2 regions of the Alteromonas sp. CH_MED4-4 genome follow, and region 1 is predicted to be linked to the other one. Evidence: predicted binding sites of a transcription regulator. Region 1 holds the regulator's gene; the other holds the start of a gene.
What was found. Region 1 encodes sigma-54, which starts transcription at its own class of promoters, with help from an activator protein. Its sites were predicted from a motif close to GTTGGCACGNNNNTNGNNT; they were not measured.
Positions count from the first base shown of each region.

Region 2: the regulator sigma-54 is predicted to act here: its motif matches at 2,395-2,413, upstream of WA381_RS15810 (exopolysaccharide biosynthesis protein).

Region 1 covers NZ_JAYMEU010000013.1:50,687-58,764, forward strand. Annotated here, with positions in the region: gene WA381_RS10815 (response regulator transcription factor) at 1-389, shown strand, start outside; gene mgtE (magnesium transporter) at 441-1,799, opposite strand; gene WA381_RS10825 (HPr family phosphocarrier protein) at 1,974-2,246, opposite strand; gene rapZ (RNase adapter RapZ) at 2,246-3,091, opposite strand; gene ptsN (PTS IIA-like nitrogen regulatory protein PtsN) at 3,176-3,619, opposite strand; gene hpf (ribosome hibernation promoting factor) at 3,633-3,920, opposite strand; gene WA381_RS10845 (RNA polymerase factor sigma-54) at 3,951-5,432, opposite strand; gene lptB (LPS export ABC transporter ATP-binding protein) at 5,506-6,231, opposite strand; gene lptA (lipopolysaccharide transport periplasmic protein LptA) at 6,234-6,788, opposite strand; gene lptC (LPS export ABC transporter periplasmic protein LptC) at 6,757-7,335, opposite strand; gene kdsC (3-deoxy-manno-octulosonate-8-phosphatase KdsC) at 7,332-7,880, opposite strand; gene WA381_RS10870 (KpsF/GutQ family sugar-phosphate isomerase) at 7,881-8,078, opposite strand, start outside.
Region 2 covers NZ_JAYMEU010000025.1:36,156-44,233, reverse strand. Annotated here, with positions in the region: gene WA381_RS15825 (ArsR/SmtB family transcription factor) at 1-130, opposite strand, end outside; gene WA381_RS15820 (rhodanese-like domain-containing protein) at 315-659, shown strand; gene WA381_RS15815 (LysR family transcriptional regulator) at 722-1,645, shown strand; gene WA381_RS15810 (exopolysaccharide biosynthesis protein) at 1,654-2,259, opposite strand; gene WA381_RS15805 (sigma-54-dependent transcriptional regulator) at 2,836-4,167, shown strand; gene WA381_RS15800 (hypothetical protein) at 4,184-4,408, shown strand; gene WA381_RS15795 (sensor histidine kinase) at 4,413-5,927, shown strand; gene WA381_RS15790 (response regulator) at 5,917-6,369, shown strand; gene WA381_RS15785 (response regulator) at 6,458-8,078, shown strand, end outside.

The DNA.
Region 1 (8,078 bases):
GCAGAAGTATGCCTAGCCAAGCACATTTAAGACCATCTCAAGGTAGTGAAGAGCGCATCGAAATAGGACCCCTTAAAATCGACCAGCGTTTTCATAGCGTAACCCTAAACGGCCAAGTGCTGACGTTAACGGCTAGGGAGTTTGCGCTACTGGATTATTTTTGTCGTCATCCAAACCAAGTTTTTTCTCGCAATCAATTGCTCAGTGAGGTGTGGGGCTATAACCACGAAGGCTACGAGCACACGGTGAATACCCATATAAATCGTTTACGCACTAAGCTTGATAAAATCAACAGTATTGAAAATGGTGGACAGCTAGTAGAAACCGTCTGGGGTGTGGGTTACAAGCTGAACGTCAATGGATATATAGCGAAAGCGCTTATTGCATGAGTGTTGTTTAGCTCACCCATGCCCTATCAGGCATGAGAGTTCAAAATTAACTTAAATTAGAAACAGCGTCGCAGTACCTAAGAAAGCAAAAATACCCACTACATCGGTTATCGTAGTTAAGATAACACTGCCAGCTAGGGCAGGGTCTATCTTAAGACGCTTCATGATCATAGGTAAGGTTGCACCCGCTAAAGCAGCCGCAATCATGTTTACCATCATGGCAAAGGCAATAATTACGCCCAGCATGTAATCTTGTTTCCATAACGCGATGACAGAGGCAATAAGCACCGCCCAAATAGCACCGTTTAAAAAGCCGATGGATATTTCTTTACTGATAAGCCATCGTGAGTTACTTGCGTTAACATGGCCTAGTGCCATACCACGGATAACTAGCGTTAGCGTCTGATTACCCGCTACACCGCCCATACTAGGGACAATGGTATTTAGAATAGCTAACACAGCCAGTTGGCTCAGCGTTGCTTCAAATAGATCACTCACCATCGCAGCCATTAGCGCCGTCACTAAGTTTACTGCCAGCCACACCGAGCGTCGTTTAGTACTTTGCATAACGGGTGCAAAGGTATCTTCGTCGTCATCAAGACCCGCCATACTCATCATCGAGTGTTCCGCGTCTTCACGAATAATATCAACCACGTCATCAATGGTAATTCGGCCCACTAAGCGATGGTTTTCATCTACAACAGGTGCTGAAAGCCAATTGTATCGCTCGAACAGGCTTGCCACTTCATCGTCTGGCATATTCACAGGAATCGCTTCAGATTCCTCGTCCATAACGTCAGACACTTTATCGTCGGTATCTGCGGTGAGTAAACGGGTAACCGGAACAATACCAACAAGGTTGTCAGTTCGGTTTACCACGTAAAACGTATCCGTATTCTCAGGTAGCTCGCCTTTTAAGCGGATATAGCGCAGAACCACGTCAATGGTCACATCGGGACGTAATGTGATGGTGTCGGTGTTCATGATGAAACCAGCGGTTTCTTCACCGTAAGACAGCGCTTGCTCTGCGCGCACGCGATCTTGTGCATCCATCGAGTCTAGAATGTCGGCCAATACTGGCTCGGGAAGGCTGCTTAGCGTCTCTGCTAAGTCATCGGTATCCATCTCTTCAAGTGCGTCAACCACATTAGCGGGAAGCATTTTTGTAATGATACCGTTTCGAACATCGTCAGACAGTTCTTCTAAAATGTCGCCGTGAAAGTCACCATCAATGAGCTCCCATAATTCGTCACGGGTTCTGCTAGGGCTAGATTCAAGAATGTGGGCGACGTCTGAAGGCGGTAATTCAAGCAGAAGCTTACGTACAGATACGAATTGACCGTTGGTCAACGCAGCGTTGAGTGCGCGTAACTGAGTTTGTACGTATTTAGAAACAAGCGCTTCTGCCATAAGGCGTTATTCCTACAAGCTAAAAGATGAACAATGCAGGCCATAGAGCCTAAGTGGGCGTAGAATATCGCAATTATGATGAGTCTGTCATGATAATTGCGTAGGTTTTGCGCGGGATTTTAAGATAACTGCGCTAAGTGTTGATTAATTGGTCAATGGATTGGGCAAGTAAGACTATTCGTCTTCGTTAAATCTGCCCTCAATAAGCTCTTCAATAGCTGCAAGTGCATCAACAGCATCACTGCCGTCCACAATCACGTCTACCTGTTCACCTTGATGGCTTTCAAGCATCATTAATCCCAATACACTGCTTGCGTCTGCTTCTTTATCGCCTTTTTTTAAGATGATTTTAGCGTCGAATTGATTAGCCAGTTTAACCAGTTGGGTCGCCGCTCTTGCATGCAACCCTAACTTATTGACGATAGTTAGCGTTTTTTGAATAGTCATTACTGATTCAGCTCTCTATGGCGAATTTGTACATCAGGGTGTATTTCACTGAAGGTTTTCGACAGGGTCTGTGCGATATAAACCGAACGGTGTTGGCCACCAGTACAGCCAATCGCTACGGTTACGTAACTTCTGTTATTGCGCTCTAAATGAGGCAGCCATGTCGTTATTAAATTCTGAATTTGCCAAATGAACTTGGTCACTACAGGCTGCGACCCCAAAAATACTTCTACTGGCGCGTCTAATCCGGTCAGATGTTTAAGGTCGGGCTCCCAGTGGGGGTTAGGTAAAAAGCGGGCATCAAAAACGTAATCCGCATCTTTAGGAATACCGTGCTTAAAGCCAAACGACTCGAACACAAGCACAAGGCGTGAGCTTTTCTTACCCAAGATACGCTCTCGAATTAACTCTGCCAGTTGGTGAATGGTAAGCTTATCAGTGTCTAAATATAAATCTGCGCGTTCAGCAATAGGAGCAAGTAGGGCTGACTCGGCTTTAATGGCTTCTGAAAGCGATTTATTAAGCTTGGCGAGAGGGTGAAGACGACGTGTTTCGCTAAAACGCTTAACCAGTACATCATCGCTCGCGTCAATGTAAACAATGGTCATCGACCACGAAGAAGGCAGGTAGTCTAGAATTTCTACCAAATCGTCAGGATTTTTAGGTAAGTTTCTCACATCGATACTTACCGCAACCTGATCGTACTCGTCAACAACTGTATGGGTTAAGGTGGGAAGTAAGTTTACCGGGATATTATCAACACAGTAATAACCTAAATCTTCCAATGCGCGAAGTGCGACAGACTTACCAGACCCCGAACGACCACTGATTATTATCAGCTTCACCTACTTTCTCCCTAATACTCTGGTTTTATCACATACGCGTTGTTGAATTAGGCGCCTACTAAACGGTTAATAGGCGCTTAATGTTTAACTTAATGCAGATAGAATATCGTCGCTTGTCGTTGCGCGACGTATTGCTTTAATCGTTTCTTTGTCGCTTAGTTTACCAGCCACGGTGGCCAGCGTTTGAAGGTGTCCTTCGGTCTGTTCCTCGGGAACGAGTAGCGCAAAAAAGATGTCTACGGGTTTCTCGTCAAGGGCGTCAAAGTCGATTGCTGGCGTGCTGGTTACAACAATGGCAATCACTTTCTCAAGGCCCGGCAGGCGCCCGTGGGGCAGGGCGATACCATTGCCAATGCCTGTACTACCCATACGCTCTCGAGCCATCAAACTGTTAAGTACCGTTGCCTGATCAATGTTCTCGTTTTGCTTGGCAGCGATATCAGCGATGATCTCAAGAATTCGCTTTTTACTATTACACTGAACCGCACACTCGGTGCGGTCCAGACTTACGATGGCTTGTATATCCATGCTTAATTAACTACTAATGTTTTTTCAGTTTTTCCTTATGCTTGATTACCTGCCGGTCGAGTTTATCAACCATGCTGTCAATCGCCGCATACATGTCGGTATTTTCTGAGGATGCGAATACTTCAGCGCCACTTAAATGAACGGTCGCTTCGGCTTTTTGATTTAATTTTTCAACGTTCAGGATGACATGCACATTAGAAATGTGATCAAAGTGACGTTCAAGTTTGCTGAACTTCGTATCGACATAATTACGCAAAGAGTCGGTGATTTCGACATGATGACCAGTAAGGTTGATTTGCATATTTCGTCTTCCTTATATTATTAAGCCCGATTAAATAAGGCTTTTGCGTTGGTTCGACGGCGGGATCGACAACGATTCCCGGTACTTTGCTATTGTTCGCCGGGCAACTTTAATGCCTTGTTCGGCCAACAATGAAGCAATCTTGCTATCACTTAGCGGCTTGCTAGGCTTTTCAGCGGCCACTAATTTCTTGATCAATGCACGAATCGCTGTAGATGAACATTCACCACCAGACTCTGTTGCAACGTGGCTTGAGAAGAAATACTTCAATTCGAAGATTCCACGTGGCGTATGCATGTACTTTTGCGTTGTCACTCGCGAAATAGTGGATTCGTGCATATCTACCATTTCTGCGACATCATTTAGCACCATTGGTTTCATCATTTCCGGGCCGTGCTCAAAAAAGCCCATTTGCTGCTGCACAATGCAGTTTGCAACCTTCATTAAGGTTTCGTTACGAGATTCAAGGCTCTTTATGAACCACTTAGCCTCTTGCATGTGTGAGCGGATGAATTGTGAATCGCTACTATTCTTGGCACGGCGACTCATTGCTGCGTATTGTTGATTTACGCTTAACTTAGGCAGACTGTCGGGGTTCAGCTCAACCACCCAACGGCCATTTTTCTTGGTTACTGAGACATCAGGAATAACGTACTCAGGCTCTTTAGTAACTAAAGCACTACCTGGGCGAGGATTCAAGGTTTGCAGCAAACGCATTGCCTCGCGTAGCTGATCTTCTTTCAATCGGCTTTTACGCATAAGCGTACGATAGTCTTTGCTGCTCAGTAAGTCAGAGTACTCTTCAATCAGTTGCTTTGCTTCAGCAAGCCACGGTGTGTCTTCTGAAAACTGGCGCAATTGCACCATCAAACATTCTTGTGGAGAGCGAGAGCCAGAACCAATAGGGTCGAACATCTGAATGCGCTTAAGCACACATTCTATTTCGTCCATTTCAATCGGCTCTTCCATATCATCATCGTTAACCGCTTCTAAAATATCGTCAAGGGTAACGGTTAAATAACCTGACTCGTCAATAGAGTCGATGATTGCTGTAGCGATTGCGCGATCGGTATCCGAGAAATGGGTAAGGCGCATTTGCCAAAGAAGGTGCTCTTGAATATCTTCAGTAGTCTCTCCTTGGAAGATTTGCTCGTCGTCATTGGATGGACCCGGAGCAGGCGAAGATGAAGCAGAGTAGTATTCATCCCACGTACTGTCGATTGGCAGCTCATCGGGAAGATCGTTTTTCTCAAGTGCATCGCCGGCTTCTAATGTGTCACTAGATGCAGAAGCAGTGGCCTCAGAGCCGCTGTCATCGTTGTCGATATTGTTCTTTTCTAGTTGCGGCTCGTCGTTACCTTCTTCAACTTCTAATAGCGGATTAGAATCGAGCGCTTCTTGGATCTCTTGTTGAAGATCAAGTGTAGAAAGCTGCAGCAGTTTAATGGCCTGCTGAAGCTGTGGTGTCATGGTAAGTTGTTGGCTAAATTTTAGCTGTAAAGATGGTTTCATCTACGTCTTATTTAAATGCTCTAAATTGAATATACCAGAGCGAAACTGAAAAATGACAATTCGGTTACATTAACTATAGCCTGAATTGTTCGCCTAGGTATACATCCCTTACTTTTTGATTACTTAAAACCTGTTCCGCCGTTCCTTGCGCAATAAGCTCGCCATGACTCACAATGTACGCCTTTTCACAAACATCCAATGTCTCTCGTACGTTATGGTCCGTGATAAGGATTCCAATACCCCTATCGCGAAGATGTTGTATTATCTTCTTTATATCATTAACTGATATTGGATCAACACCAGCAAATGGTTCGTCTAACAAAATAAATTGCGGTTTTGCTGCCAGAGCGCGGGCAATCTCAACGCGACGGCGTTCGCCCCCTGACAAACTCATCCCAGTACTATTACGTATATGGTTAATATTAAATTCATCAAGTAGCGCATCTGCTTCTTCTTCTTGCTGTTGTGAATTTAAATCTTTACGGGTTTGCAAAATGGCCATGATATTTTCATGCACTGTGAGCTTTCTGAAAATAGAGGCTTCCTGCGGTAGGTAGCCAATTCCGCGGCGTGCACGCTCGTGCATGGGCTGATGAGTTAGCTCATTGTCGTCGATTTCAATCTTGCCTTTATCCAGATTCACTAAACCAACAATCATGTAGAATGTGGTGGTCTTACCAGCGCCATTTGGGCCAAGAAGACCAACAATTTGACCCGTTGAGACAGACAGACTTACATCTCGAACAACCTGTCTTGACTTGTAAGCCTTAGCAAGATTTTTAGCGCTCAAAGTTGCCATTGCTATTCATTGCCCTCGTTGTCTTTTTTGTCTTTCTTAGACGAAGTTTTGCGAATGGTCTCAGGTGTGAATACTGTAGTCACTCGACCCTCACCATCCTTACCTGCGCCGCCAGTCGCTAGCAATTGCTCGGTAATCATATCGAACGTGATGTTGTCACCCTGTACTTTACTGGTGTCTTGTTTCAACTCTGCGTTTCCGGCAAGAGAAATCGTTCGGTTCACCACTTCATAGCGTATTTCATTAGCTTTTGCCGAAACTGGCGTGCCGTCTTCCAATTGCTGGGAATAGCTTGCAGGCTTTCCTCTAGCAATAAATATTTCACGACCACCACCGTCAGTGGCAATTACTTCCACTTCGTCAGCTTCAATAACCAAAGAGCCTTGAGTTATGAGTACGTCGTCTTTGTACAACGCGGTTTTATTTTTACCGTCGATAAACTGGGTGTTCGAGCCTATTTTTATGGGCTGCGAAAAATCATCTTCACTGGCGTGTACCGCACCGCTAGCGATGGCAAGCAATAAACTAGTTGCTAGGGGAATAAGTGGTTTGTACATGATCTAAAAGCTCGTATTCTTGTGTGCGTAAATTCGCGTTAAACCCATTACTTAAAATGACATATTGGGTGCCCAGTATTTCAACGGGTTGGTCAGATGTCATTTGCTTGGTCTCTAAATTAATTTGAATGTACTCGGTCGATATACTTCTGACAAAGTCATCGCCAGTTTGGTTCTCAATATTAACTTGGTTTTCCAGCTGGATTAGCTCGTTATTGTATAGTGTACCTTCATCAGCGGTTACCACCCATGGTGATGACGCGTTTTCTGTATAAAGGGTGTATTTAGGTTGCTGAAACAATACAAAGCCAAGCTGGTCGTAATGCTCCATCGACTCTGCAAATACTTTGTGATTTAACTCACCGTCTTGATTGTACAGCGTAGTGGTTAGATTTTTTGCTTTGTAGGCGGGCTTTAGCGCATCGTTTTCACGATTCCCCTGCGTTTCCGGCTGCTCTTCCATCCACGTAGGGATGTACATCAGCATCGCCAGAATAAATAGCGCCGATATACTTAATCCTAAGCGATTAAAGCCAAACAGGCTCATACACTAGCTCCAAAAATCTCATTTGCTACCCCTTTGGCCTGCAAAATGGTATCCGATATTTCTCGGACCGCGCCAAACCCACCGGGAAGGGTCGTAATCCAGTTTGCTTGTTTTGCTACGTAAGGATGGGCATCGGCAACCGCAATTTTAACCGCAACGTGCTTGTACATACCCGTATCTGGCATGTCATCACCTACCGCAGCCACTTCGTCAGTGTTTAACTCAAGGCGTTTCATCAGGTCGCTAAGCGCGTCTGCTTTATTCTCTTCGCCTTGAATTATATGTGCAACATTCAGTGCCTTCATTCTATTTTCAACAATGGCAGAGCGACGTCCAGTAATTACCGCGACATTCACTCCATTGCTCACTAGCGCTTTTACACCATATCCATCACGGGTATGGAATGCTTTAAGTTCTTCACCGTCGTTACCTAAGTAAATTCGACCATCTGAGAACACACCATCAACGTCGCATACCAGCAACTTTATCTTGGCTAGTTTTGCGAAAAGCGAGTCATTTATTTCCGTGTACAAGGTGGTTGTCATTTAAAGCACTCCTGCTTTTAATAGCATATGCATGTTAAAGGCCCCAACAGGTTTGCGCTTATCGTCAGTAACCATTAACGCACTAATTTTATGGGTTTCCATCAAATTCAGGGCTTCTACAGCCAGCTGACCTGCGGTGGTAGTCTTGCCGCCTTTAGTCATTACTTCTTCTACTGTCGCACTGTGTACGTCTATTCG
Region 2 (8,078 bases), on a different contig from region 1:
ATTTTTCCTCTTTCAGCAACGAACAAAGCACCATAAGGCGTGTTTTATTCGCGAATTGCTTAAGGAAGATCTCGGCTTCCGCAGCGTGTTCCATTATATCATCTGAACCTATTACCATATCCTCGGACATAAGCACTCTCTATCTGTAAAGTATTTCGGCACCAATTTAGCCATTTACTATACTAAAGTATAAGGCATTTTGCCGACCTGCCAATTTATGCGACGAATCGCCGTATTTTACATTGTTTTATTACGCTGACATCAATATATTAGATTTTACTTATTTCAACTAAGTTTAGGCAAAAAGGAAAAATATGCTTATAGACATGAAGACTCGAATAGAAAACATAGACGTGAACTTACGCACTGTATCTGCGGAGCAAGCGGCCAGTGAGTGCCGAATCAATAGCGGTATATTGATTGATGTACGAGAGAGTGCCGAAGTTGCCAATCAGCCCGTACCTTCTGCGCTTCACATACCACGCGGCGTGCTCGAAATGAAGGCACTGGAACAGTTTAAAGATGCTTCAGCGCCACTTTATATTCACTGTGCGTCGGGCGTTCGAGCAAAACTAGCTGCAGAGCAACTTATAAAGATGGGCTATGAGAACGTTTCGGTTGTGACATGCCCTGTACCCACGATAAATCAAGCAAACTAGAAATGACTTCTTAACCACGCGTATGCTATAAGTAGCGTTAATTAAGTGTTTTAAGGCGCTGTATGCTGAAATCTACGTTAGAACAATGGCGAATGTTCAAAGCCGTCGTCGATGCAGGCGGCTTTAATCAAGCTGCTACTGAAGTTCACAAAAGTCAATCGAGCGTTCACCACGCGGTTCAAAAGCTTGAAAACGCCATTGGAGTGTCATTGTTTGAGAATATTGGACGTAAAGTCCAGCTTTCGCCGCAAGGTGAACTTATGTATCGCCGTGCCTCTTTTTTGCTTAGCGAAGCGCACAAGCTCGAGGCCGTTGCCAATAGCCTTAAATCTGGCACAGAAACAACTTTACGCATAGCGGTGGATATTATTTTCCCGTCTGAATTGCTTTATAACGTGCTAGCGAAAGTTTCTGCTGAGTTCCCGCTCCTTCGTATCGAGATAGAAGAAACTGTGCTCAGTGGCGCAAATTCACTTTTGAGCAATGGTAAAGTTGATTTAGGCATCTCTCCTTTCGCGTTTTCTAATGGCTTTAGCGAAGACTTGTGCGAAATTGAATTTGCAGCTGTCGCTCACGCCGACCATCCATTGCACCAATTGGATAGAACGCTCACACTGGAAGACTTAAAGGCTTATCGTCAAATTGTGGTAAGGGATTCATCCGCGGAGCGTAAAGCTGATGTGGGCTGGTTAGGTGCAGAGCAGCGCTGGACCGTAAGCCACGTTAGAACGTCATTAGATATTATTACTCAGGGATTGGGTTTTGCGTGGCTGCCTATCGCAATAATTAAAGATGAGCTAGAAGACGGTACACTCGTTCCCCTTCCCCTCGATAATAATGCAGCGTTGCGTAAGGCGCTCCTTTATTTGTCTTTCGAAGACGGCGATACGTTGGGACCAGCTGCCCGTGCTTTTATTGGCGAGCTACGATATCAAACAATGAACCTTCCATCGTCAGATTTTATGCTCGATTCGTGTACTGAGTAGTTAGAGCATCAACTTAGCGCGACTGCAAGGCGTTCAAACCCAAGTATAAAGCCAAATAGCGATAACGAAACACCGACTAACGCCACAGCACCGTCGTCTGTGGCCATGCCTATTGCCATAATAAAAACAGCAAAAGCGGGAATAAGCCCCATAAAGGGAATAAGCTCCAGTGGAATCATTACAAATCCGCAACCTGCACAGCACAATGCGATGAGTGATCTGAACACAGGCTGGCGCATGAAAAAACACCGAGGAACTAAAAAACGGTCTACGCGTACTGCATACGGTTTAACCTTATCGACAATGAAGCGAAGCTGATCGGCGTCACAGTTTAACTGCATCACTTTTTGCGGTAACCAAGGATGCCTACGACCGAGTAAAATTTGCAACGCGATGAGTAAAATCGTCCCACCCGCTAAAGATGGGATCCCAGGGATGGCCCCAATCGGTGTGCAAGCGATAAAAGATGGCAGCGCCAGCATTGGTCCAAAGCCTCTTTTCTCCATCACATCCCAAAACTCAGCAAACTCGAACTTATCTTGTCTTGCTCGCGGCTGCATTTTCCCCAACAACTCGTATAAAGTCATTGATCTTACAGCTGTTTTTCCCCACATCTTCAATTCCTTTGATATCACATTACCTGCGAACGTCGCGCTAATCAGACGGGCTTCTCGCCTAATTAATATACATTTCTTGCACCTAGTCGATTTGCCATAGTGAAATTGCAAGTAACTTTAGACAGTTAAATCGTGCGAAAAATATGCCATCGATTGCATGTGACGGTGTGTTAAAGACAGGAATACTTTTTGCAGGTGTGTTAAAGACAGGAATACTTTTTGCAAATGCTCCTGATAAGTAAAATAAAATCACCTAATAAAACAAAAACAGATATAGACATTCTGTACTTTAGTGCGACGTGTACCGCTGATTGCAAAGAGTTGATAAGTTAGAAGAAGTTAGCGCAACCGACTATCCCTGGCATCTAAACAAATGTTCAAGATTTCCAGGTTGCTCGAGGCATTTAAATATTTTCCGATGCGCTTACGCCTTATCGATTTAAGCCAGCGTATAAACAAACTTTAAATATGCGCTTTAGCATTCAGTTGTTAATAGCGTATGATAAAACTATAACATTGATTCTATTTCATATTTTTTCTGAATAGGAAACGAAAGAAGAGAGGGACATCCACGTGCTTACCGTACTTTTAGTTGATGACGACGCCGAGTTCACAGAAGTAGCTTGTACTATCATCGAATTTCTTGGCCACGAAGTACTTACCGCTGCCACACTCAAAGAAGCCCGCGATTGGTTAGAAAAAGAAACCTTTGACCATGTACTGCTTGATTTCATGTTACCCGATGGAAGCGGCGCGCACTTATTCAATGAACTAGATGCACTTCCTAAGCGCCCTCGCGTTACTTTGATAACGGGTCACCCTTCTGTGAAAAGCGTGATAAAGGGTCTGTGTGGCCCCACGGTCGACTATCTCGTTAAGCCAATTCAACGGGAGGAAATAGAGGCTGTATTAAGTCAAAAGCCAAAAGAAAAAGCACCTGCACAAGACAAAATAGAGAAACATTTTGACTTGCTGATTGGTGAATCGCCAATTATGAAAGAGCTCTACAAGCTGATTTCTAGAGTGAGTAAAACCAGCGCAAATGTAATGCTGCTTGGTGAAAGCGGTGTAGGTAAAGAAGTGGTGGCTGCCGCAATTCATCGTGCTTCAGAAAGTGAAGGTCCCTATATTGCAACCAACTGTGGTGCATTCTCAAAAGAACTAATAGGTAGCGAACTTTTCGGTCACGAAAAAGGAGCATTTACCGGCGCTGTAGGACGTAAAGAAGGCGTTTTCGAACAAGCTGAGGGCGGCACGCTCTTTTTGGACGAAATCACAGAAATGCCCATTGATATGCAGCCCAACTTACTCCGCGTTTTAGAAAACAAGGTTGTTATTCGTGTGGGCGGAACGAAGACCATCCCGGTGAGCTGCCGCGTTGTATCTGCCACGAACCGAACAATGGAAGAGATTGCGCAAAGCAAAGTACTGCGCGAAGACATCTACTTCAGACTTGCGGTGTTCCCAATTACCATTCCTCCGCTACGCGAAAGAAAGGAAGATATTCCATTACTAGCAAAAACCTTTATTGCTGAATTCAATAAAGATAATGGCTCGCAATTTAAGTGGGAAGATAGTCAACTCGATACGTTACAAGCTTATGACTGGCCCGGTAACGTGCGTGAGCTAAGACACTTTGTGCATCGCGCTGCCATTATGAGCGACCCTGAAAAGAGTGAGATTGAATTACCAAAAACCATTGAGTCGCCTTTCGCTCAAAAACAGAGCACGACACCGGCACTTCAAGCCGGTAGAACCATTGAAGACGTGGAAAAAGAGCTAATTTATGCCACGTTGGAAAAAGTGAATGGCAATAAGACCACCGCAGCAGAAATGCTGGGAATTAGTACGAAAACGCTTTACAACCGTCTTCATGCATATGGTGACTTAAGTAAAGACGACTAAGTAAGAGGTATTCGGCATGACTAGCGAAGAATTTTCTCGACTAAGTGTTTATGTGCATGATGCACGCAAACCATTAAACAGAATATCAATGCAAGCTGAGCTAGTAAAAATGGCATTAAACGGTGACGTTCCACCTGAAAAGGCATTGGTGGCGTTGGATAAAATAATAAGCAGTGCTAAAGACTGCAGCCATACTCTTGCTGAAATGACATCAGAGTTAAGTGGCAATGTTTCGGATTAAGTAAATGATTACTAAAGTATTGTCTTCACTATACAGTTGGATAATTTTAGTTGTTCTGGTCATTATTGTAATAACTGCTAATTCATTTTACGTAGTTAGTACATTGAATGACCTTTCTGCTCTGGAAGCGCGGCTGTTCACTACGAACCGTGTTATCAATGCAGTTAACCGCCTTCACGTTGCTGTACTTCGCGTGGAGTCTGGTCAGCGCGGCTATATGCTAACTGGCGATGAAGAATATCTTACCGACTACACCGAAACGTTAAGCGTAATCGGCGAATTAATGGATGAGGTAGAAGTAAGCTCCTTCTCTTCAGATATTAACGACCAGTCCATCCGCATCGAAGAACTTTTGTCTTTAACCAAAGCAAAAATCAATGAAGTCATTGAAGTAGTTGAGCTGTATAAAGAAGGGAAAGAGCAACAAGCTGTCATTTTAGTGAATAGCGATAAGGGTATAAAACTCTACAAACAGTTTGAAACCTTATTTAGAGAAATCGACGGTTCAGAACGAGATATGCAAGGCACGCATTTAGCCAACTTAATGAGCCTAAGAAGGGACTCCGTTAATACGCTGATCATTTCCTCTGCAACGACTCTGCTACTGATTATTACGGTATTTTTATTGCTCAAAATAAATTCCCGTGAGCATGAGAAATACCAAGCTGACTTAGAGTCTGTTAACGAAGATCTAGAATCTCGGATAGCAGATAGAACGCAAGAGTTAAGTGTTTATTCAGACGAATTAGCACGAAGTAATAGAGAGTTGGAAGATTTTGCCTTTGTGGCGTCACACGATCTTCAAGAACCATTAAGAAAAATTCGGGCATTTGGTAACCGCTTAGAATCGGGTTACAACGATGTGATAGACGAACGAGGCAAAGATTACCTTGCGCGCATGCTCAATGCAGCAGAGCGGATGTCCATGCTTATTTCAGACCTTCTCGCCTTTTCTCGCGTTTCCACACGAGGTAAAGAGTTTGACGACGTTAATCTAGGCACCGTAGTGGATAGCATCATGGGCGATTTGGAAATCGCTATCGATGAAAAGTCTGCGCAAATAAATGTTAGCGATTTGCCGACTATTCGCGGTGACAAATCGCAATTAGAGCAGCTGTTTTTAAACTTAGTGTCTAACGCACTGAAATTTCAGAGCGAGGGCGTGAGACCAGAAGTAACGATATCTGCAAGGGACGCGACGGAAGAAGAAACGAAAGACATTCTGCTTGCTGAAGAATATGACTGGACAAAAATCACCGTATCAGACAACGGTATAGGGTTCGAGCAATCGTTTGCTGAAAAAATATTTGCCCCTTTCCAACGCCTTCACGGTAGAAGTGAATACAAAGGTACGGGGATTGGGCTTGCCGTTTGTCGTCGTATTGTAGAACGGCACAACGGTCAAATAACCGCAGTTAGTTCTCCCGGAAAAGGGGCAACGTTCTCGATAATAATACCCAAAAATAGTGAACCGTTTGGTTCTAGCAACAATAATGGAGAAGCACACAATGACGCGTAAACAAACTCAGCCTATCAATATACTTATGGCGGACGATGACGAAGACGACCGCCTACTTACGGTTGACGCGCTCAAAGAGAGCCGCGTTCTAAACAATCTGTTTTGTGTTGAAGATGGCGTTGAATTATTAGAGTTTCTTCGACATGAAGGTAAATATACAGATCCTGCATCGGCACCGCGACCTAGTCTTATTTTACTGGATTTAAATATGCCAAGAAAAGACGGTAGAGAGGCGCTGCAAGAACTGAAAAACGACCCCAAGCTTCGCAGTATCCCAGTGGTAATTCTCACCACCTCTAAAGAAGAGGAAGATATGCTTCGCGGTTATGATCTAGGTTGCGCATCTTACATTACAAAACCAGTGAACTTTGAAGGATTGGTTGAACTAATGCGCGCGCTCGGACGTTACTGGATAGAGTTCGTAGAATTACCACACGAGTAAACAAATAAGGGTTAGTTGAATTTTTGACAACCCAAACATGTTACTCAATAAAATTTCAAAAATACCGCATCGGTAAACGAGGTACTAGATGTCAGAGGTAATAAAAATTTTATTGGTAGAGGATGATGAAGATGATTACTTCTTAACCTCTGACTATCTAGCACAGTGCGAGTCACCTACGTTTGAGTTGACGTGGGTGACGAATAGCTTAGACGCAGTAGAGGTACTAAAGACACAAAGTTTCGACCTGTGTTTGTTAGATTACTTACTGGGTGCTGAGAACGCGATTGATGTACTGGGTGTTTTAAAATCTAACCAATTCAATTTACCCGTGGTGATACTTACCGGACAGTCGGATGCTACGGTGGATGAAATGGTCATGCGAGCAGGTGCCGCAGACTATTTACAAAAATCTGAAATTGAATCACCGCGGTTTATGCGCACGATTAGATACGCCATGGTTCGCCGTGACATCGAGAACGAGCGAATTGAGCGAAACAAAGTAGAGCAAAAGAACAAGGCCAAAGATAAGTTCCTTGCGCATTTAGGGCATGAGCTGCGCACCCCCCTCACCTCTATTCTTGGCTACACCGAACTGCTTTTAGACGATGCGAGAAACAGCCCTTTTCAACAAGAGTTATCTATTATTCACTCTAATGGCAAGCACCTGTTAAGCCTACTCAATGATTTGCTAGACATGTCGCGGATAATGGCAGAGAAACTTGAACTCAACATTAAAGAAGTGAACTTAAGCGCGTTTTTGACGGATATTCACTCATTAATGCGTTTAAATGCCAAAGACAAAGGACTAAGCCTTAACGTTGTTTCAAAAACAAAAATACCAGAGTTTATACACACAGATCCTACCCGCCTGCGTCAGGTATTATTGAACCTTATTTCGAATGCCGTGAAATTTACTGATAAGGGCAGTATCACGCTTACCATCTCTCTCGACGAGCCGTCTGAAAACGATTCGAGTCAAACACTGCTGCGGTTTTCTGTAGATGATACAGGTATCGGCATGCCGCCTGATAAGCTCATCAATATTTTTCAGCCTTTCGAACAAATAGAAGATGTGATGCGTGCCAATCATGGCGGAGCAGGACTGGGACTTGCCATTTGCAAAGAGCTTGTCACTAAATTGGGCGGCGACATTGATGTTAAGTCTCGTTTGGGAGAAGGCAGCACGTTTACATTTGATATAAACCCTGGCGATGTTTGCGAGCAGCCTCGTGTAGATCTTGAATTAGGCCAAATTCAACCTGTCGAGTCTAGTAGCATCAATTTAAACGTAACTGGACGCGTATTAATTGTTGATGACTTGCGAGAAATTCGACGCCTAACTGGCCACCTTGTGAGTCAATCTCAAGCTGACATTAGCTACGCTGAAAATGGCGTAAAAGCACTAGAAGCCGTTTTGCAGGCGGATGAACACAACCAGCCCTTCGATCTCGTTTTAATGGATATTCATATGCCAGTGATGAATGGCATAGAAGCCCTACATGCGATTAGACGACATGGGCAGGATATCCCAGTGATTGCCGTGACAGCAGCAAGCCGCAAAGGCTTAAGAGAATCGTTAATTCGCGAAGGGTTTAACGACGTAATTGGAAAGCCCATTGACCGGTTTGCACTGGCTAACTTGCTTTCGCAATACCTTCCGCCAGGTAATCACGTAACATTTACCAACGTGGAAGCCCAAGTTGCAG